Linked DNA regions of Candidatus Puniceispirillum marinum IMCC1322. The protein of the gene in region 1 interacts with the protein of each later gene in a pairwise test. Links are inferred from orthologs where the notes say so. Each region holds a gene or a part of one and is shown on either strand. Other genes may lie near its edges.

What was found.
Region 2: the proteins of ligA (region 1) and leuS interact in binary tests that used the Escherichia coli proteins (3 or more experiments, as listed by UniProt). The link is inferred for Candidatus Puniceispirillum marinum IMCC1322 from one-to-one orthologs.

Annotation. Positions count from the first base shown.
Region 1 is NC_014010.1:2,537,724-2,549,044, forward strand. Bases 3,052-5,991 are described here. They hold ligA (NAD-dependent DNA ligase LigA), read right to left. Parts: upstream 5,597-5,991; coding sequence 3,506-5,596; downstream 3,052-3,505. Other genes in these bases: SAR116_RS11895 (aminopeptidase P family protein), read left to right, coding at 3,052-3,511; recN (DNA repair protein RecN), read right to left, coding at 5,599-5,991. Outside these bases: SAR116_RS11885 (ATP-dependent helicase), read left to right, coding at 1-825; SAR116_RS11890 (50S ribosomal protein L11 methyltransferase), read left to right, coding at 822-1,760; more of SAR116_RS11895, read left to right, coding at 1,757-3,051; more of recN, read right to left, coding at 5,992-7,260; SAR116_RS11910 (outer membrane protein assembly factor BamD), read right to left, coding at 7,267-8,061; lpxC (UDP-3-O-acyl-N-acetylglucosamine deacetylase), read right to left, coding at 8,245-9,210; cell division protein FtsZ, read right to left, coding at 9,351-11,249. UniProt on the Escherichia coli protein: DNA ligase that catalyzes the formation of phosphodiester linkages between 5'-phosphoryl and 3'-hydroxyl groups in double-stranded DNA using NAD as a coenzyme and as the energy source for the reaction.
Region 2 is NC_014010.1:1,818,263-1,829,766, reverse strand. The notes cover bases 5,575-8,697. They hold leuS (leucine--tRNA ligase), read left to right. Parts: upstream 5,575-5,903; coding sequence 5,904-8,492; downstream 8,493-8,697. Other genes in these bases: SAR116_RS08525 (hypothetical protein), read left to right, coding at 8,479-8,697; SAR116_RS08535 (DUF3576 domain-containing protein), read left to right, coding at 5,575-5,815. Also shown: SAR116_RS08565 (glycosyltransferase family protein), read left to right, coding at 1-560; SAR116_RS08555 (response regulator transcription factor), read right to left, coding at 784-1,515; ribA (GTP cyclohydrolase II), read left to right, coding at 1,610-2,746; SAR116_RS08545 (YggS family pyridoxal phosphate-dependent enzyme), read right to left, coding at 3,104-3,775; SAR116_RS08540 (porin), read left to right, coding at 4,149-5,192; more of SAR116_RS08535, read left to right, coding at 5,309-5,574; more of SAR116_RS08525, read left to right, coding at 8,698-8,976; holA (DNA polymerase III subunit delta), read left to right, coding at 8,973-10,007; SAR116_RS08515 (hypothetical protein), read right to left, coding at 10,058-10,237; SAR116_RS08510 (ParB/RepB/Spo0J family partition protein), read right to left, coding at 10,272-11,357; SAR116_RS08505 (ParA family protein), read right to left, coding at 11,357-11,504.

The DNA.
Region 1 (11,321 bases):
GTGCAGGATATTGGACGCTGGCGTAACCAGATTGGAAGCCTGCATCAAGGCGATCTGGCGCGTATGGTGCTTGACGAGTCTGGCTATACAACAATGTGGCAGATGGATAAATCGCCTGATGCCGAGGGGCGTCTTGAAAACCTGACCGAACTTGTCAGTGCAATGCAGGATTTTGATTCACTACAGGGATTTCTCGAGCATATTTCGTTGGTGATGGATGGTGATACGGTTTCCGAACAAGGCGAAGTCACCTTGATGACATTACATGCCGCAAAGGGTCTGGAATTCGACACGGTCTTTTTGCCAGGTTGGGAGGAAGGTATTTTTCCCAGCCAGCGCACAATGGACGAAAATGGGGCTATCGGCCTTGAAGAAGAACGTCGTCTTGCCTATGTCGGCATCACCCGGGCGCGCAAGAATGTTCATATTTCCTTTGCCAGTAGTCGCCGCGTTCATGGCCAGTGGCAGTCGGCAATTCCCTCACGATTTGTTCAGGAATTACCTGCCGAGAATATCATTGAAGATATGGCACAGGGTATGGGTATTGGTCGTGTCTCGCCAGCCTATATCAGCGGGGCATCAGATATCGTTGGTCAACAAGGTTATGGCCCCGGATGGCGGCGCATGGCTAACCGCCAGCAACAAGGGACGGAAAACCGCTTTGTTGCTGAAACCAATGGCGCGGCTTTCATTCGAGGTGATCGGGTGTTTCATCAGAAATTTGGTATGGGCAATGTCGTCAATGTTGAAGGCGACAAGCTGGAAATTTCGTTTGATAAAGCAGGTCACAAAAAGGTTGTGTCCGGATTTGTGAGCAAACCATGACTATTATATATGCTGTCCGTCTTGACCTGCCTGACGTTACCGATGCAAAGGTCGTCGCCAGTTTTGAAACCGTGTTTAGCGAGCTTCTTGAAAGTGAGGCCACGTCGCATGTACGGACATCGCAAGAGCGCTGGCATATTGAGGCTTTGTTCCTGTTTCTGCCAGATGCAGGTGTGATCGCGCAGATGTTAGCACCGGTTTTTGACCAGCATGGGCTGGCACCATGTGCTGTGCAGATTGAACAATTACCCCAGCGCAACTGGCTTGCCGAAAACCGGGCATCTTTTCCGGCACTTCATATTGGCCGGTTCTGGATATATGGCAGTCATATAGACGATGCCCCACCGCCAGCAAGTCTGCCGCTTCTGGTTGATGCGGCGCAGGCTTTTGGGTCAGGCACGCATCCCACCACCGAGGGCTGCCTACGGGCGATGGATATGATTGATCGCCGTTACAAGGGTGGTGCCCCGCGCCATACACTTGATATGGGCTGTGGATCGGCAATTCTTGGCATGGCAGCTGCAAAATTATGGCCATCCTGTAAGGTTATGGGCGCCGATAATGACCCTGTGGCGATCAAAGTGGCAGAGGCGAACCGGATCCGTAATAACATTGCCCCAACACAGATGCGGCTTGGTGTTTCGGCAGGGTTTTCTGGCCGTTCAGTTAGGCAAAATGGCCCCTATGACATCATTCTGGCCAATATACTTGCAGGCCCGCTTCGTAAAATGGCACCGTCACTAATGCCGCATCTGGCTGATAATGGCTGGCTGATCCTGTCCGGTATTTTGCATCATCAGGCGACTATGGTGGCGCAGGCTTATGGTATGGTGGGTGCACGCCTATGGGCAAAAATTCGTATTGGTGAATGGACCAGTCTGGTTATGCGTCCACGACAAGCGGGACAGATGCCAGCTTTATGGAGCTCTGAATGACAGCACAGATTTTTTCCGAACGGTTAAAGGCGCTTCGTGCGCAGATGGATACGCATAATATTGATGGCTGGATTATTGGCCGCGAAGATATGTATCAGGGCGAAGAAGTGCCTGCTAGTGATGAACGTTTGGCCTATATTTCGGGTTTCACTGGTTCGGCAGGCACCGCGATTGTCTTTACTGATCATGCCGCATTGTTCAGCGATGGCCGCTATAGTTTGCAGATGGAAAAACAGACCGACGCTGCGGCGTGGTCATGCCATACCATGCCGGATATTGACATCGGTTCCTGGCTGAAAACACAGACATTGACTGGCAGGACGATCGGTGTTGATGCCCGTCTGATTACACTTTCGGCCTTTGACAAATTATCGGCTGTGATGCGTGAGTCTGGATTGTCGTTAAAAGCCATGGCATTTAATCCCATTGATATGATCTGGCAGGACCGCCCCATTGCCGAGGTCACACCAGCTCGTACAATGGCTAATGATATTGCTGGCGAGACGATTGATAGCAAACTTGATCGGTTAGCCGATAGCTTGACAGATTTTGGATGTGATGCGGTTTTGCTGTCACGTACGGATGCTGTTAACTGGCTTGCAAATATACGTGGGCACGACCTTGCCTGTACGCCGGTAAAATTGGCCTTTGCCTTGTATCATCGCGAGAATGGTTTGATCATATTGGCTGACCGCCAGCCTATGCTGCCTGTTCTGAACGAACATATGGCTGTAGTGCCCTTGGAACAGCTTGACGAACTATTGGAACCGATAGCCGGGTGCGACTTTATGGTTGATCCTGCAAGTTTGCCAAAAGCCGTGCATCAGGTTATTTCAGATAGTGGTGTGAATATTGTCACGGCGCCGTGTCCAGTTACAAAGATAAAGGCACAGAAGAATCCAGTCGAGCTAGATGGGTTCCGCAAAGCGCATCAGATTGATGGCATTGTAATGGCGGAATTTCTATGCTGGTTGGATCATGCCGATGTCACCCAGATGCGGGAAAGCGCCTTGGCTGATAAATTGCTGTCGATGCGGGCGACGCATCCGGATTTTATATCACCAAGCTTTGAGACCATTGCTGGCAGTGGTGCCAATGGTGCTATTGTCCATTATCGCGCGGTGGCTGGTCAGGATAGTTTGATCCAGAATAACAGCCTGTTTCTGCTCGATTCAGGTGCGCATTATCGCTTTGGTACAACCGACATAACGCGCACCATCCTGATTGGTGATGCTGATGCCGAAATGCGGCGGGCCTTTACGGCTGTTCTGCGCGGGCATATTGCCTTGGCGCGGGCGCATGTGCCTGTTGGCACGACCGGAATGCAGCTTGACACAATAGCACGTACGCCAATCTGGTCTGCTGGACTTGATTATGCGCATGGCACAGGTCACGGCGTTGGCCATGTTCTGTCAGTGCATGAAGGGCCAGCTAGCATTTCCAAGCGCGGAAGCCTGTCCGTGTCGGCTGGTATGGTGCTGTCGAATGAACCTGGCTATTACAAGACAGGGTCATGGGGTATTCGTATTGAAAATCTGATTGCGGTCAAGGCCGCATCAACAGCCGGTTTTATCGAGTTTGAAACCCTGACAATGACGCCGATTGATCGCCGTTTGATTGACAAGACAATGCTGTCCGAGGCGGAAATCGCATGGGTTGATATATATCATCAATGGGTGTTGTCGCAGATTGGTGCTGATGTGTCACCGCCATGCCAGGCATGGCTTATCAATGCTTGCGCCCCTTTATGATGATGGGGCGCCAATAAGTGCCCGCCATTCATCTTCACTAAGAACAGTGACGCCAAGCTCAGCCGCCTTACGCGCTTTTGATCCAGCATCAGCCCCAGCAATCAGATAATCTGTCTTTGCCGATACCGACCCGGACACTTTAGCACCAAGGGCTTCGGCCTTGGCTTTGGCTTCGGCGCGGGACATGCGTGCCAAAGTCCCAGTGAATACGACGGTTTTACCACTGACGGCACTGTCTTCAGATGGTCGCTCCGGTGGTAATATCGACAGTTCGGATGCCAAATCATTTACGATATTCCGGTGTGCTGTATCGCCAAAAAATCGGCATATATCAGCTGCCATTGCATCACCAATCTGGTCAATATCAACAAGCGCGGCGATGGCTATCTCATGTTCGCTTTCAGTATTTTCCGGATCAAGTGCCGACATCATCATGTCCAGATCACCGTAATGTAGCGCCAGAAGCCGTGAGGTGGCCTGTCCTACCTGCCGGATGCCCAACGCATATATAAAGCGTTCAAGTCCGATCGTGCGCCGTGCATTGATTGAGGCAAACAGATTATCAAGCGATTTTGCCCCATATCCATCTAGCGTGGCTAGTTTGTCGCGGCGTGTTTCAAGGCGGAAGATATCGGCGGGCGTTTTGACCCAGCCAAGCTCCAGAAACTGTTCGATCTGGCGTGCGCCCAGACCCTCGATATCAAACGCATCGCGCGATACGAAATGCTTGAGTTGCTCGACAAGTTGTGCTTCACACGCCAATCCACCGGTGCAGCGCCGCACGGCTTCGCCTTCGGGGCGGATCGCGTCCGAGTCACAAACTGGACAGCGATCCGGAAAGGTGAATATCTGGACGTCGTCGGGACGCTTTTCATCAAGCACGCGTACCACTTGCGGAATAACATCACCAGCGCGCTGGATAATGACATGATCGCCAATCCGGATATCTTTACGGGCTATTTCATCCTCATTATGCAAAGTTGCATTTGATACGACAACGCCGCCAACGGTGACAGGTGTTAATCTTGCCACGGGAGTCAATGCGCCGGTGCGCCCGACCTGAATGTCAATTTTGATAATTGTTGTTTCGGCTTGCTCGGCGGGAAATTTATGCGCCAAGGCCCAACGCGGTGCCCGCGCCACTTGTCCAAGGCGTTCCTGATAATCATGCCGATCAACTTTATAAACGACACCGTCAATATCATAGTCCAGTGATGCGCGTTGACTTCCGATAGCATCGTAGGTTGCCAGCATGTCATCTAACGAGAGGCAATGCCGCGATAAATCATTCACCGAAAACCCGAAATCTCGCAAAGCCGCCAGAAAGTCAGTATGCGTTGCGGCGACAGGTGCGCTGGCTTCGCCCATTGAATAGGCGAAAAATGCCAGATTACGCGACCCCGTAATGCTGACATCCTTTTGCCTTAGCGATCCGGCAGCGGCGTTACGCGGATTGGCAAAAATCTTGCCGCCTTTTCGTTCCTGATCAGCGTTCAGAGCCAGAAAATCTTTTCGGTCCATATAGACTTCACCGCGCACCTCGAAAATATCTGGCACTGTGTCAGGCAATGTTTTGGGGATTGCATCAACGGTGCGGATATTGGCGGTCACATCTTCGCCTTCACTACCATCACCGCGGGTTGCGGCCTGAACCAGATGACCCTTCTCATAACGCAGGCTTAACGATAAGCCATCGATCTTTGGTTCGGCGGTAAAAGCAATGTCATCGGTTTCTGCCAATGACAGAAATTTGCGAATACGGGTCACAAAGTCTGCAATATCTTCGGCACTAAAGCCATTCGACAGTGACAACATCGGCTGTGCGTGGCGTATCTTGCCAAAGCTGCCAGACACCATGGTGCCAACACGTTGGCTTGGGCTATCAGGACGGATCAGTTCGGGAAAGCTGGCTTCAAGCGCATTATTTCGGGCTACCAGCATGTCATAATCGGCATCGGAAATATCGGGGGCATCTTCGCCATGATATTTGCGATCATGATAAGCAATACGCTCGGCCAGATATGCCAGTTCTTGTGCGGCGTCATCAGCGGACATCTTGCTGGGGTCTGGATGATCGCGTGTCATGGCTAGCCCTCAAGCAAAGCGGTTGCAGCTGCCCGGGCTTCGGCGGTGATATGCTCGCCAGCCAGCATGCGGGCGATTTCTTCGGTGCGCGCGTCGTCACTCAGCGTTTCGGTTCCGCTAATAACGCTTTCATCCGTTACATGTTTGGCAATGCGCATATGATTAACGCCGCGTGCCGCAACCTGAGGCGAATGGGTGATTACCAGCGTTTGCATATGTTCGCCAAGGCGGGCAAGGCGGTCGCCAACAGCTGCGGCAACCGCGCCACCAACCCCGCTATCAACTTCGTCAAAAATCAGTGTCCGTGATGTGTTGCTATCTTCGAGCGCAACCTTCAAAGCCAGTAGAAAACGGGCCAGTTCTCCTCCTGAGGCAATCCGGTCGATGGGCCCTTGTGCCATGCCTCTATTGGTGCTGGCCTCAAAACGCACCATATCCATGCCCAGCGCACCCCATTGATCCGCTGGTAATGCGGAAATATGTGAGTGAAAGGTCGCGTTCTCCAGCTTTAAGGGTGGTAATTCGGCCATGACCGCACGGTCGAGCAACGCTGCAGCTGATTTACGGGCGTCGGACACTATCTTGGCCATTTTTGTATAATAGTCGCGCCATTGCCGTTCATTATCGGCCAATTCCGCTAACGTACCAGACGAATCCTCAATCGCGGCAAGACGGCTGGCAAGTTGCTGATGCGTTTCTACCAGCCCATCAACATTACAGTTATGTTTACGGGCTTGCTGGCGTAATTCATGAAGCCGGTCATCAACAGATTCCAACCGGTTTGGGTCAGCTTCCAGACTTGATCCAACCGCGCTGATCTCGCTGATGGCTTCGGATAATTCGGCATCGGCGCGGCTCAATGCGGCGAGGGCATTATCAAGCGCACTACCTGCTAGTGATGCTGATTTTTCAAGCGTAGCCATGGCACTGCCAAGGCTGGCCTGGGCTCCGTTTTCATCGGTCAGGGCATGGTCAGCAAGCGCCAGCGTTTCGCCAATCTTGCCAACATTGGCAAGCATGTCACGTTCACTAACTAATTGTGCTTCTTCACCAGATGAAGGGCTTAGGGCGTCAAGCTGATGAACCGCATCGCGAAGCCATTCTTCGTCGGCGCGCGCCTGATCAAGTTCTAGTTTCGCCGTGGCTAGATTACGCTTTGACTGCATCCAATGCGCATGGGCGTCTGATAGCTTGTCCAGCATCTCCTGATGTCCGGCGGCGCGATCAAGCAGGGTGATATGGCGGCTAACATCAAGCAGACCACGCCCCTCAAATTGCCCCTGAATCTCAACAAGCAGATCGCCAACCTTATGTAGCAGGCCAACCGAAACAGGTACATCATTGATTGAAGCGCTTGATTTTCCATCGGCTTTCAAGCGTCGCCGCAAAATTAATGTATCGTCAATATCAACGCCGGCATCTTCCAGCAAAGCCCATACTGGATGTTTGGCGTCCATATGAAAGCTTGCACTTACCTGTGCCTGCGTACTGCCTTGACGGATTAAGCCAAAATTCGCCCGGCTTCCTAAGGCCAGACCCAGCGCATCAAGCAAGATCGATTTACCCGCACCGGTTTCGCCTGTCAGCACCGTCAGTCCATCATCAAATTGCAACGTAAGTTGTTCAATGAGGACGATATTAGTGACGGACAAGCTTTGAAGCATGAGGCTCTAATCAAATAAATTTACGACGGACTCGGCGGTGCGTTCAAACCAGCCAGCTTCGAGTTCACGTTCTGGATTGGCGCGAAGCTCCAGCAGACGTTGAGTCCATATAGATTTCGGATAGTTATAGACTGCGACCTCTTCAACACGGTTGGCTTCGCTAGCCAGACCAAGCGATAGATAGGCCTCGGTCATGCGATATAGGGCTTCGGGCACCTGGTTGGTGGTGTCGTAATCGGTGACGACATTTTCAAACCGACGCAGTGCTGCGCCATAATGCTGTTTGCTGAGGTAAAACCGACCTACGGCCATTTCCTTGCCAGCAAGATGCGAGCGTGTCAGATCAATTTTCAGGGTTGCATCACGAAAGTAGTCACCGTCGGGAAATCGCCGCACCAATTCTTCAAAAGCCTGCATCGCCAATTTGGTCATTTCCGCGTCGCGTTGCACATCGACGATCTGTTCATAATAGCATAGCGCCTTTAGATAATAGGCATATTCGACGCGTTCATCTGCTGGATTTAGTTCGACAAAACGATCCAGCGCCGCGATTGCCCGTGGATAGTTATTGTCCTGATAAAATGCCCATGCCGCCATCAATTGCGCCCTTACGGCAAGTGATGAATAGGGGTGTTGGCGTTCAACTTCCTCAAATTTTGGCGCAGCTTTCTTGGCATTTCCTGCAAGGGCGGTGTTCAACGCTTCATTATATAATTGTTCGACAGGGCGCTCGACCTGTTCTTCGACCTCAGTAGAAGAACATCCTGCTACCAAAAGCGCAGTACTTGCTAAGACAATCAAGGGTATATGCTTTACCAAAACAGGCTCCACTCATAGGCATCGGCGGGCGTGTCCCACCGTTACGCGTTACAATAGCGACTTGGTACGCAGGTGAAAAGAAGATGTTGAAAAAATTCCACTGTGATTATCGGCATATCACAAGTATCGAATGTCATAATGAAGATGACCTGATGGCCAGTTGGCCTAAACAGCCGCGGCGGCGGCAAGTTCGGGCATGACATAAGCCTCTGACTGGCTGGTCACAGCACCGTCACTGACGATCTGGAATGCCTGTTTATTTTGCCAGATGGCTTTGATCAGCATCATGCTAAGCGCGTGTCCGGGACGCGACGCGGTCAATTTGCCACGTATTTGCAGACCAAGAAGATAAAGATCGCCAAGACAGTCAAGTGCCTTATGCCGGACGAATTCGCGTTCCATCCGCAAACCACCTTCATTGATAACAGTCCCATTATCAACAACTACGGCGTTATTCAGCGAACCGCCAAGAGCCAGACCGGCATTCTGCATTAGATCAACATCACTCAGCTGGCAAAAGGTACGAGCCGTAGATAATTCAGCCTCAAAACTGCCATCACAATGAATATAATGCAGGCTCTGCTTGCCAATAGCCTTGTCTTCAAAATCAATTTCAACGTCAATTTCAAGCTGGTCGGCAGGCTCGATCCGCGCCCAAGCACCATTATCAAGCTGCACTTCTATTGGCTGGGTAATAACGATATATTTACGACGCGCATTAAGCGTTTTCAGCCCAACACGTCTGATTGCATCAATGATTGGCTGACTGCTACCATCAAGGATCGGCGCTTCACCTGCATCGACTTCGACGATAGCATTATCAAGGCCAATTCCGGCAAAGGCGGCCATGAAATGTTCGATCGTCTCCAGGCCTATGCCATCGGCGTTGGCAATCCGGGTGCAAAGGCGTGCCTGTTCGGCATAATCAGCATGGGCAGACACTGTTTGCAGGCTTTCTTCGACATCCATGCGGCGGAATTTGATACCTGTACCAGCTTCTGCAGGACATATAGAGGCATGAACAAACCGGCCTGAATGCAGAGCAATATCTTCAAGCTGCACAGTATCCACCAAAGTTGTCTGGAAAGGCTGGTTGATATACATCGGTTTTTTATTGTCCTGCAAATTCAATTTATATAGCCTTTTCAATATTTTTCATCTTGTTTCTAAGCACATATAAAAGACCCAGATACAACCTACATATGTATCTGGGTCTCTTCAAATCACGTTTGGTTACAGATTGTAGCAATGTAACCAGATGTAGGCTTTGCTTAATTCACCTGACGGCGCAGGAACGCAGGGATATCAAGCTCATCATCAGGCTGTTCAAGCTGCGCTGTTGGTGCCGGATCTGTAGCCGGTTTAACAACGGCTGATTGTGGCAGATCCAGAACCGAAGACGTTTTGTCTTCTGAGCTGTCTTTCGCGGACACATTTGGCTCGCTTCGCTTCTGACTATCCGTTGTGCCGGGCTTTGACGACCACAATTCGGATATCTGCTTAATGATGCTGGTTGGCCGCGGGGCTGGCGTTTCGGCCGCCTTTGGCACACTGGCTTCATCCGGCATTGCCGTTGGTGCTGCTGGAATAAAGGTTTTGCGTGGGGCATCTTCGGCCTTGGCATTGCCTTCATTCTGCAGATCGAAACGTGGCATCAGGCGCGATGTAAGCGAGGCAGTATCGGCCTTGGCTGTTGCGCTTGATACGGTTGCGGCCTCACCCGAAGCTAATTCACCCGAAGACGCTTCACCCGATCCGGCTTCATTAGTGGCTGACATAGCCACATTATTTGGCGTATCAGCTTTCACGTCTGCATTCAAAGCTGTAGCCGCATCTACCGCGTCGGTAAGCTCTAACTGCGTTTCGACTGGTTCACCGGTGTTCTCGGTAATAGGCCCCGTAGCGGTGCTGTCCGTTTCGGATGCTGATACGGTTTCGGTTACCGATGCGTCCTGCGAATTGCTGGCCGCTGGAGTGTCAGCTTCATCATCAGCTTCCTTGGCAAGCGAACTGATTGACTCACGCACAGTCGATGTGCTGGCAGAGGCTGAATCTGCTGACTGTGTCGGGGTTATCTGTGCGTTTGTCACTGGATTGGTCATCGCACTAGCCATCGCATTTGCTTGCACTGGACTGGTGGTCATTGGCGGTTTGGCTGTTTCGATTTTGGGCTGATCTACTGATGGCCTTGCTTTCGCACTTGCAGCATCAATACCGGTGGCGACTACGGATACCCGCATGACGCCATCCAGTTTTTCATCGAATGCCGAGCCAAAAATGATCACCGCTTCTGGATCGATTTCCTTACGAATGCGATTGGCGGCTTCGTCAACTTCAAACAAAGTCATATCCAGACCGCCAGTGACATTGATCAAAACCGAACGTGCACCGTGCATGGTTGTATCATCAAGTAGCGGATTATTAATCGCGGCTTCGGCGGCCTGCGTTGCCCGGGTTTCCCCAGATGCCTCGCCTGTGCCCATCATGGCTTTACCCATTTCGCTCATAACAGCGCGAATATCGGCAAAGTCCAGATTGATCATGCCAGGCTTGATCATCAAGTCGGTAACGCCGCATACGCCTTGGTGTAGCACGGTGTCAGCCATATGAAAGGCATCAGCAAAGGTTGTGCGTTCATTCGCAAGCCGGAATAGATTCTGGTTCGGAATGACAATCAGGGTATCAACATAACTTTGCAATTCTTCGATGCCTGCATCGGCAAGACCCATGCGCCGCTGGCCTTCAAATTCAAACGGTTTGGTAATCACGGCAACGGTCAATATGCCAGCATCACGTGCCGCCTTGGCAATCACGGGTGCGGCGCCTGTGCCGGTCCCGCCGCCCATACCTGCGGTGATGAATACCATGTTGCAATCGGCCAGTTCAGCCATTACTTCTTCAAGGCTTTCCTCGGCAGCAGCACGCCCTATTTCTGGTTTTGAACCAGCGCCTAGTCCTTGCGTAATCGCACCTCCAAGTTGAATTTTCTGGCTGGCGAGCGAGTGCGCGAGCGCTTGCCCGTCGGTATTTGCAACCAGAAAATCGACACCTTGCAGATCGGCGTTGATCATGTTGTTAACAGCATTGCAACCTGCGCCGCCTACACCGACAACGGTGATACGTGGACGCAATTCCTGCATGGTTTGTGGAACAGATAGATTGATAGTCATGATGGACTCCCTTCAGTTTGGGTTGGTCTAGAAAAAGCGTACATAGGCACGCCGATATGGGGCAGGGCAGCA
Region 2 (11,504 bases), 720 kb from region 1 along the record:
AAGATGGTATGGTTGGCCTACAGGCAAACATTACAACAAAGGGCACGCTTGAAGCCCGCTTCGCATCCTTCACCGGTGCTGGTAATACCGACATCTATCTGGTTTTGACGCATCAGATGGTACCTTGGATGGGCGCGATCAGCCAGCTTGGCATGTGGGATGCCGAAAATGGCAAACCGGTCAATATACGTCCTGGCGACAATACGCTTGCCTATCAGAACATCCGCTGTAACGCGGATAATGCCTCACCTTATCTTATCTGTGCGGGGCGCCAGTTTGATCTGACCAGAGGGACAATTAACCAAAATCCGCTTATGCGCCATATGATTGAAACACGCGGTGGTAAAATCGTTGCACGCCGGGACTATGCCCACAAACAGGGGCTAGTGATGCAGGCGCATGATCTAGGCGAAATGACGATCCAGACGCAGATCTTACATTCACGTCTTTATCGGAGCAGTTTTAACCAGCTGTTTTATCTGGGAACAGCAAATCCGGACTATTTTAGCCTGATTGACGATAATTTTCCTTTTTACCGCATCTATAAAGTAAAGAATTAGCAAAGATATGAAATAACAGGCTTGATTGCGGCAAAGTTGCTGGTTAGATTGCCGGACGTTTGTTGTTGGGGCGTGGCCAAGTGGTAAGGCATCGGTTTTTGGTATCGTGTACCGTAGGTTCGAATCCTACCGCCCCAGCCAAACGTATATGCCAAACGTATATGCCAAACCTATATGCCAGACATTTCACCACATATCTTAAAAGCATAAGCCCGTTCGGCGTCTAATCGGAAACCCCGTTCGACAGGCAATAGCCTTTGCCGGTGGTTCGGATAATCTGCTCCGACGTAACCCGGGCGATTTTCTGGCGCAGGCGATAAATATGCGTCTCGACCGTATGCGTGCTGACTCCGCTTCGAAAGCCCCAGACATCTTTTAACAATTCGTCTTTGGATACAATTTCAGGTGCCGCGCGGATAAAGAATTTCAGAATCACCGCTTCTTTTTCGGTCAATAGCTGTTTCTGACCGCTTTCTTCATGCTGTAGCATTTTTGTCGCGGGAATAAAGCTAAGCGGGCCTAGCTGGAACCGGACATCATCAGACGCGCGATGCTGGTGCAGATGCGATTTGATCCGCGCCAGCAATTCGCCCATCCGCATGGGTTTGGAGATATAATCATTGGCGCCTGCTTCCAGCCCCAAAATGATATCTTCTTCGGCATCCTTGCCTGTCAGCATCAAAATCGGCTTGGTAAATCCATTTCGCCGCAGGTTCCGGCACACATCAACACCATTTCCGTCTGGCATCTGCACATCAAGAAGCATAATATCAGGTTTGCATTCAGGCAGTATCTGGAATAATTCTGTTACACCGGCAATGGTGGTGACTTGGCTATACCCTTCGGCATTGAGTTGATCTTTTAACGTCGCACGTAATAAATCGTCATCATCAACAACAAAAAGTCGTATCTGATTATTTTCGAAAGCGTTATTTTCTGAGGAGAAATCTTGCATTTTTACCTTCAACCCAATAAACGAATTTAAAATATCATGACCACTCTACTCCGATAAACCTTTTGGCCAAACATTTTGCTAACGGATATTCACTATGTCGTCGTCTAATATCAATCGCACCTATCTAAAGGTTGACCGTGCCTGTGCCGAATTACGGCGCGGCGGGGCTGTGGTTGTGCGGCTCCCTTCGGGTGAGGCCGCAATTTTCAAAGCCGTCGAGATCGCGCATGATAATGACATTGTCGAACTCAAAACCATGGCTGGTTCGGGAACGTTACTTGTATTGACAGCAAACCGTATGTCCAGCCTTGGTCATTCTATTGGACAAAACAAACCTTGTGCAACCTTATCAAGTGCCGCGCATTCTGCCGCGCGGGCTTTTGAAATGGCGTTAGGTCAGCCAGCGACTGATGGCCCACAATCCAGCTATACGATCATTCCGGAAAAAGCCGGATCACTGGCCGATAATACCACCCGGCTATTGCGTGTCGCCAAGCTGATTCCGGCGGCGTTCATGGCACGCTTACGTTTCCGTGACATTGCCATGCAGGATCGCTGGGCGCTTGAAAATAACCTGCTCATTATCGAAGCCCGCGATGTCGATCACTATAACGAAGATGCCGCCGCATCCTTACGCGAAACCACCCGGGCAAAGGTGCCACTAGCACTGGCCGAAGATGCCGAAATTATCATGTTCCGCGCCGCGGCTGGCGGCGAAGAGCATTTTGCCGTACTGATCGGTGACCCGCTTGGCCGTGATGCTGGCAAAGATAAGCCGCCCCTTGTGCGGCTCCATTCGCAATGCGTCACTGGAGATGTGCTTGGCAGTTTGAAATGTGACTGCGGCGATCAACTCAAGGCTGCCCTCGGGCTGATGGCGCGTGAAAGCAACGGTATCCTTATTTATCTGGCACAAGAAGGCCGCGATATCGGCATGTTGAATAAAATGCGCGCCTATGCACTTCAGGATGGCGGCCTGGATACGGTTGACGCCAATCATATGCTTGGCTTTGATACTGATGAGCGCAGTTTTCTGCCAGCTGCCAATATCCTGCAAACGCTTGGCATCAGCAAAATGCGGTTGATCACCAACAATCCTGACAAGATCGCCCAAATTGCGGCGCATGGGTTCGAGATCAGCGAACGCATATCGCTGGATATAGATGAAAATCCGTTTAATGCCGATTATCTCAAAACCAAGAAAACCCGCACCGGCCATTTGATTGACTAGCATCATCCGATCAAGCAACGAAGATTGATAAGATGATCGCGCAAGCATCAGCCGACCGCAAGGTCGAGAGATGATGCGACATGATTTAAGATATAAGCATCAGCCGACCGCACGGTCGAGAGATGATGCGACATGATTTAAGATACAAGCATCATCCGGCCGCACGGTCGAGAGATGATGCGACATGATTTAAGATACAAGCATCATCCGGCCGCACGGTCGAGAGATGATGCGACATGATTTAAGATACAAGCATCATCCGGCCGCACGGTCGAGAGATGATGCGACATGATTTAAGATATAAGCATCATCCGGCCGCAAGGTCGAGAGATGATATATCGCCCCTCTAATGTCATCCTAGCTGTCGCGTGCGCCAAAAATTGCCGAACCAACACGCACCGACGTCGCGCCGAAACCAATAGCCTCTTCATAATCGCCGCTCATGCCCATTGATAATTTATCCAGCCCGTTGCGTTTGGCAATCGTCGCCAATAGCGCAAAATGCATCGCCGGTTCCTCATCTGCGGGCGGTATGCACATCAGCCCAATAATATTCAGCCCATATTCATCACGGCATTGGGCGATAAAATCATCAACATCGGCCGGGCTGATGCCGGACTTTTGCGGTTCATCACCCGTATTGACCTGAATATAGCAATCAAGTTGCCGGTTCTGCTTGGCCATTTCACCGCTTAATGCACGCGCCAGCTTGGGGCGGTCAACAACTTCGATCACGTCAAATAAAGCCACCGCATCGGCGGCTTTATTGGTTTGCAGGGCACCAATCAGATGTAATATCAAATCCGGATAGGCAGCGCGGCGCGCGGCCCAGCGTGTTTGCGCTTCCTGCACACGGTTTTCACCAAAACAGCGCTGGCCAGCGTCAAGTGCGGCATCGATCCGGTCATCTGGCTGGCGTTTGCTAACCGCCACAAGTGTCGGTTCATCTGCATCCGCATGGGCATCCGCACGCGCCGCCGCCTGAATCTTATCCTGTACTGCTTTCAGATTATCGTGAATTGCTGTCATTACCGCCACCTGAATTGATTCCCGTCTGCTGTGTCCGTTTTACAGCGTGATACTAGAGCACATCCCGAACAGATGTAAAACATCTGTGACGACGCATGTGCGGCAATGTTGATAGAGCACATCCCGAACAGATGTAAAACATCTGTGACGACGCATGTGCGCCAAATAAATAAAACATGGCAACCCGACCCATCATCCAATTTGTTTAGCCTTTTTGTCCGCGTGGCACATCACTTTCGCAACACTGTTGTAAATTTATCACACATTAGAGAAATATGTTTCATCTGCGTTCACCATAACTTGTTAATTTAGCAAAACTTAATATTCTGCCTTCATGTCAATGGTGACATATTTTCTCTAAGGGAGATTTAACATGCGTAAGGTTCTTCTTGCGACTACCGCTTTGGTAGCAATCGGTGGCGTTTCAGCCGCTTCTGCTGACGTTTCACTGTCAGCTTCTGCTTCATGGGCATATGACTCATGGTCAGACGACACAGCTGCAGCAACAGCTTCAGGTGCAACAACAAACAACACTGCTGCAACAATGGACTCAGATTTCACAATCTCAGGTTCAACAACAACTGACTCAGGCATGACATTCGGTGGTTCAATCCACGTTGACGATGGTGTCGATGATGACGCCCGCATGCATGTATCTGACGATTGGGGCCAGATCGCATTTGGTGAGCACAATGACGCTGCTAAAGCAGCATCAGCTGGCCAGTCTGCATTTGATGCCGGTCTTTCAGGTACTCAGTCAATTTCTTCAACAACAACACCTGCTATGACAACTGGTCTGAGCACAGTTACTGTTGTTGGTTCTGAGGCCAAAGGTCAGATCAAGTACACATCACCAACAGTTAACGGTTTGACTGTAAGCATCTCACAGGCAGACGCTGGTTCAGCTTCTAAAGCTGACGCAACTGCGATGGGTGTAACTTATGCAATCGACGTTGATGGCGTTGGCATTACTGCCCATTATGCAACTTATGACGTTGACTCAGCTGCTGACCTAGCAACTGGTACAGGTTCATACGAAACGTCTCAGGACGGCTTTGGTGTTAAGGTTGTTTATGGTGACTTCACAGTACGTGCAGCCAGCATGGACAAAGACGTAAAGCAGGGCGGTAGCTCAATGGGTACTGCTGGTTACGAAGCGTCAACAAGCGACTACGGCGTTACATATGCAATGTCAGACACTATCACTTTGGAAGCAACTTCATTGTCATCTGAGCTATCAACAGGTAGCACAAACGGTGGCGACACATTCGAAGCTTCTCAGCTAGGTGTGAAGTACGTTCCTGCCGCTGGCATGTATGTGTCTTTGACAAACCGTTCATTTGAGATGAAAGATTCATCTGCTGGTACAACAAACGACGGTGCAAACACACGTTTGAAGGTTGGCATAACATTCTAATTTGAATGTTATCATTCCGAATGGAAAGGGAGGGGCTTGCCCCTCCCTTTTTTCTTTACAAATGAACGCACTATTTGCATTCTCTTGGCATCTTCACCTACCAATGGATCGCTGACATGAAAACCATTCACTCCCTTGCCGCAACTTTGGTGACTCTTGGCTTTATTCTGGCAGGTTGTTCAGGCGCAGATATTCAGCCTGTTGCCGAAGAAGAAGGTGAGGTGTCTTTTCTGACTGGTAAGACCGGTGGGTTAAAAATCGCTGATTTTGGCGCTGATGACAAAAACGACAGCATGCCGGTTAACGCATTATTATGGCGTGCATCGCTGGAAATCGCGGCGTTTGTACCGCTTGACGATGTTGATACATTCGGCGGCAGTATTCTTACTGAATGGTATTCGCTTGCCGACCGGCCAGATGAGCGCATCAAGCTGATGATTTTCGTTGTCGGCCGCGAATTGCGTTCGGATGCGATTCAGGTACGCGTATTTGCCCAGAAAGCAGATAATGGCGGCTGGGGCACAGCCACGCGCGACGATGCCTTGGCCAGTAAAATTGAAGAGCTTATTCTGACACGCGCCCGTGAGATGCGTGCCGCGTCAATCGCCGAATCCACCGAATAGACAGATTTCAATGACCGCCGGTGATTATAAATCAGATCATATGGCGCCCCATAGGGGATAATTTACGCGATAGTTCACAGGATATTTCATGACGCATTATGATGCACCTGCCATTGAAAAGAAATGGCAGCGCCGGTGGGAAGATCAAGGCTGTTTCACCGCCGATCAGCCGGACAGTAACAAGCCCAACCCAAAACCCAAATATTATGTGCTGGAAATGTTTCCCTATCCGTCTGGCCGGATTCATATGGGGCATGTCCGCAATTATACGCTTGGCGATGTTGTCGCGCGTTTCCGCCGTGCCCAGGGTTTCAATGTCCTACATCCGATGGGCTGGGATGCCTTTGGCCTGCCGGCTGAAAATGCGGCGATGGAACGCGGTATTCATCCGGGCAAATGGACGGTTGAAAATATTGCCGCGATGCGTACCCAGCTGAAAAGCATGGGGCTATCCTATGATTGGGATCGCGAGCTGGCCACCTGCACACCTGATTACTACCAGCATGAACAACGCATGTTCCTTAAATTCCTCGAGGCCGGTCTGGCCTATCGCAAGGAAAGCTGGGTCAATTGGGATCCGGTTGAAAATACGGTTTTGGCCAATGAACAGGTTGTCGATGGCCGCGGCTGGCGCTCTGGTGCGCCGGTTGAACGGCGGCTTTTATCACAATGGTTTTTACGCATCACCAAATATGCAGATGATCTGCTAGCCGCGATTGACAGGCTTGATCGCTGGCCGGATCGCGTACGTCTGATGCAGCATAACTGGATTGGTAAATCCGAAGGCGCACGTGTTAATTTCCGCATCACCGAGGCCGCGTCTGGTGATTATGCTGGCCGTGATATCGACGTTTTCACCACCCGCCCTGATACGCTATATGGCGCCTCCTTCATTGCCATTGCCGCGAACCATCCGTTGGCGCGTGATATTGCCGTGCATGATAAAGGCGCAGCTGATTTTGCCGCCGAATGTGCCACATTAGGCACGTCCGAAGCCGCGGTCGAAACGGCCGATAAAAAAGGCTATGACACGGGTCTGCGTGTTGCGCATCCGGTTATTGACGGCGCAACCTTGCCTGTTCATATCGCCAATTTTGTGCTGATGGAATATGGCACTGGCGCTATTTTTGGCTGTCCAGCACATGATCAGCGCGATCTTGATTTTGCCACGGCCTATGGCTTGCCGGTGTTGCCGGTGGTCCTGCCTGAAGATGCTGATGCGTCTGATTTTGCGATCACCGACACCGCCTATACGGGTCCTGGTAAGCTGATCAATTCGGGACCATGGAACGGGCTTGATGTCGAAGCAGGCAAACAGGCGGCTTTCAAAACCCTTGCCGATGCTGGGTCTGGTGCGGCTGAAACCACGTTCCGGCTCCGTGACTGGGGTGTTTCGCGGCAACGCTATTGGGGATGTCCGATCCCGATCATTCATTGTGACACGTGCGGCGCGGTACCTGTGCCTGACGATCAACTCCCGGTTCAACTTCCCGAAGATGTCGATTTCACCCAGCCTGGCAATCCGCTGGCCAATCACCCAAGCTGGAAACATGTGGATTGTCCGAAATGCGGTACCACGGCGACCCGTGAACAGGACACATTTGACACATTCTTTGAAAGTTCATGGTATTTCCTGCGTTATTGTGACCCTAAACATCCGCATGGCTTCAGCCCCGAAGCGGCACATTATTGGATGCCGGTCGATCAATATATTGGCGGCGTTGAACATGCGGTTCTGCATCTGCTTTATTCGCGCTTTTTCACCCGCGCGCTGAGCGAAGTCGGATATCTCACCCTTGATGAGCCTTTTGCCGGTCTGATGACACAGGGCATGGTCTGCCATCAGACCTTTCAGGATCAGCATGGCAAATGGCTGTTCCCGACTGATGTCGAACGCGATGGTGATGACTGGGTCATGCGCAGTGATAAATCTGCGATCACCGCCGGACGCATCGAAAAGATGAGCAAGTCCAAGCGCAATGTTGTTGATCCGGAAATCATCATTGACACTTATGGGGCTGACACAGCGCGCCTGTTCATGCTGTCGGATTCGCCGCCCGAACGTGATCTCGAATGGACTGAATCCGGGGTTGAAGGCGCCTCACGCTTTCTGAAAAAAATCTGGCGGCTGGCAACTGATGACAGCCTTGCCGCAGCTGGCGCAAAAATGCCTGACAATGCCGATCAGAAAGCACTCGATCTTGTCAAAACAGTGCATAAAACCATTCTGGCGATCTCCAGAGATATCGAGGAATTCCGCTTTAACCGTGCGGTTGCCCAGCTACACACACTATCGAACGCAATCACCAATCTTGCCCCCGATACTGTCGGTTCTGCCGAGGCGCGCCGGATGGCTATTGAAAATCTTACCAAGCTTATCGCCCCCCTGACCCCGCATATTGCCGAAGAAATGTGGCATATGCTTGGTCATGACAGCATGCTGGCTAATGCCGCATGGCCGGTGGCCGACCCGGCGCTCGCCGCCGATGATGAAGTGGAAATCGGTGTCCAGGTGAATGGCAAATTGCGCGCCACCATCACCTTGCCGCGAGATTGTCCAACTGACGAGGCCGAAGCAAAAGCATTGGCATCCGAGGCGGTTTCCCGATATCTTGAGGGCAAGACACCAAAGCGGATTATCGTTGTGCCAAACAGGATTATAAATGTCGTTGCGTAATACCATCATCAGCCTTGTTTGTGCGCTTATGCTAGGCGGGTGCACATCCTTGTCCCAACAGCAGGTCGATACGGCGATGATCGATAATCTTGCCAGCGTCGAAATTGTTACCGTGGCTGGCCGTGATGGGCAAATTTACAGCCGAAACCTTCGCCAGGCCATGTTCAGCAGCTATGCGGCTGAACCCAGATATCGCCTATCCAGTTCAATTTCGATCGGATCAACCGAAGCTTTTGCGGTACGCGGCGTTTCATCCGATTTCAAAAAGATGACCATGACGGTATCCTTTACCCTCACCGATATAAATACCAATGAAGTCGCGATCAAAAATACGGTAACTGCCAGTGCCACGTTAGGTACTGTTTCATCGACTTATGGCATTGAACAGTCCAAATTGCAGGCCAAGCGCCGTCTTGCCACATTACTGGCTGAACGCGTGCGGCGGCGCTTACAGCTATATTTTCTCTCCATAGCCCAGACATGAAAGTTCAGACCCGGCAGATTGCAGGTCTTCTCAACCACCCCCCCGCGCATATGCGCGCCTTTTTGTTTCATGGTAATGATATCGGCCTGATCCATGAACGCGCCCTGGCACTTGCCAGTCATTACAGTGACAATCTCGATGATGTCTTTTCGGTGACCCGCCTTGATAGCCGCGCCATTGAAAATGATGTCAGTGTGATTGCCGATGCGCTTTCCAGCATTGCCGTTTTTGCCGATACCCGCCTGGTGCTTGTTCGTGGCCGTGGCACCGAACTTGTCGAGGCTTGCAAATTGGCGCTGACACCGCGCGACAACACCCCCCCGCTTGAAGGGGCTGTGCTTATTGTCGAAGCGCGCGAAACAACAACGCGGCATGCGATCGTCAAATTGTTCGAAACAGGTGATATCTGTGCCTCAATCGGATGTTATGCTGATGATAGCGGCACCATCCGTGATCTTGTTCAAACCAGCTTTGCTGCATTATCTATCAATATTGATCGCCCGGTCATGGATCTGATTGTTGCCAAATTGGGTGCTGATCGTGCCAGTTCACGTCGTGAAATCGAAAAGCTGTCACTGATGGCGGGGCAGGGCGGCACCCTTACCGCGCAAGATATTGAAGATGCCCTCGAAGACAGCACCGTTCTGGCAATCGATGATGTGGCGGGTGCTGTTGCTGATGGGGATATTCCGCGTCTGCAAAGCGCTATCACCAAAGCCTGGTCGGAAGATGCCAATCCAGTCATGGTCATTCGCGGCTGTCATAATTATTTCCGCAGTTTGCTGATCGCGGCACATGCCGTATCAACAGGCAGTTCGCGCGATATGGCAATAAAGTCACTACGCCCACCTGTGCATTTCAAATTACAGGGGCGCATGGCTGCGCAATTAAACAAATGGGGCTATCAACAGGCGATGGCCGCCCTTGATAAGCTACAGGATATCGAGCTTGCGCTGAAATCATCCAGCCCCGATGATCGGGTGATCTGTATGCAGGGTCTATTGGGTCTGTGCCTGCGCGCACGTTCCTGATGATTCCACGATCATCTTGCGGCTTTCTTTGCACTACAGCCGGATGAGGCTTAGTTAAGCGCGATCATCTTATCAATCTTCGCTGCGCTTGATTGGATGATGCTTATATCACCCGCGATCATCTTATCAATCTTCGCTACGCTTGATTGGATGATGCTTATATCACCCGCGATCATCTTATCAATCTTCGCTGCGCTTGATTGGATGATGCTTATATCACCCGCGATCATCTTATCAATCTTCGCTGCGCTTGATTGGATGATGCTATTCCAGCCCCAGCTGTTCCAGAATAAAGGTGATTTGGGCAAAATCCTCGCAATGAAACACCAGCTTGCCGCTTGCTTTAGACGCATCCCAATCAACCGTCATCGCCAGACCCAGCTGTTCCGCCGCACGCGCTTCCAACGCCAGAATATCGGTAGATTTTTCAGATGCCGTTGATCCTGCTTTGCCATGATCATCCTGACCAGACGTCGTATCTGTTTCGCCGCGTCGTTTGACCAGCGCTTCGACCTGCCGCGCCGACAGATTTTTGCTGATAATTTCCTCGGCCAATGCCGACGCATCTTCATGCCCGATCAAGGGGCGCACCTGTCCCATCGTCAGCTGGCCGTCAGCAACCATTGTCATCACATCACTCGGCAAGCTAAGCAGACGCAGAAGATTGGCAATATGACTTCTTGATTTTCCAATTAATTCAGATAGTTGCTCTTGTTTGTATTTATGCTTGGAAATCAGATTCTGATATCCCAGCGCTTCTTCAATGACTGTCAGATCGGTACGTTGCACATTTTCGATCAAGGCCAGCTCATAAGCTTCGACATCGCTGATATCGCGCAGGATCGCTGGTACTGTATGCAACTGTGCCAATTGCGCGGCACGCCAGCGCCGTTCTCCGGCGATCAATTGATAACGTTGCGGATTATCCGCGCTTTGCCGCACCAGAACCGGTTGCATAATGCCTTTCTGGCGTATCGATTCAGCCAGCTCGGCCAGCGCGGTTTTGTCAAATTTCAAACGCGGTTGCCACGGGCCTGAATTGATCCATTCAACCGGAATATCAATAACACCCGCAGTTATATTTCCGGTCACGCCAGATGCAATACCCGCTTTTGTCGCCTTGGCATCAGCCGATAATGGTGACGTTGCCATTTCGGGTGGTGTGGCCACGCCCGAAGCTGTATTCGGATTCGCATTTGTTGTAGCTGCCGCAATACCGGCATCACCAAGCAATGATGACAGACCGCGTCCCAAACCTCGTGCTGGATGTTTTGGGATAACCTTTTCCGGACTGCTGGTTTTTGTGGCAGCTTGCTTGGCAGGGGCTTTCTTTGACGGCGTCTTGGCCATTAGGCGGCATCCTTCTCTTGCGTCAGTAGTTCGGCGGCCAGCGCGGCATAGGCCTGTGCCCCGACACATTTCAGATCATACATCAAAACCGGCTGTCCGAATGATGGCGCTTCGGACACGCGGACATTACGCGGAATGACCGTGTTA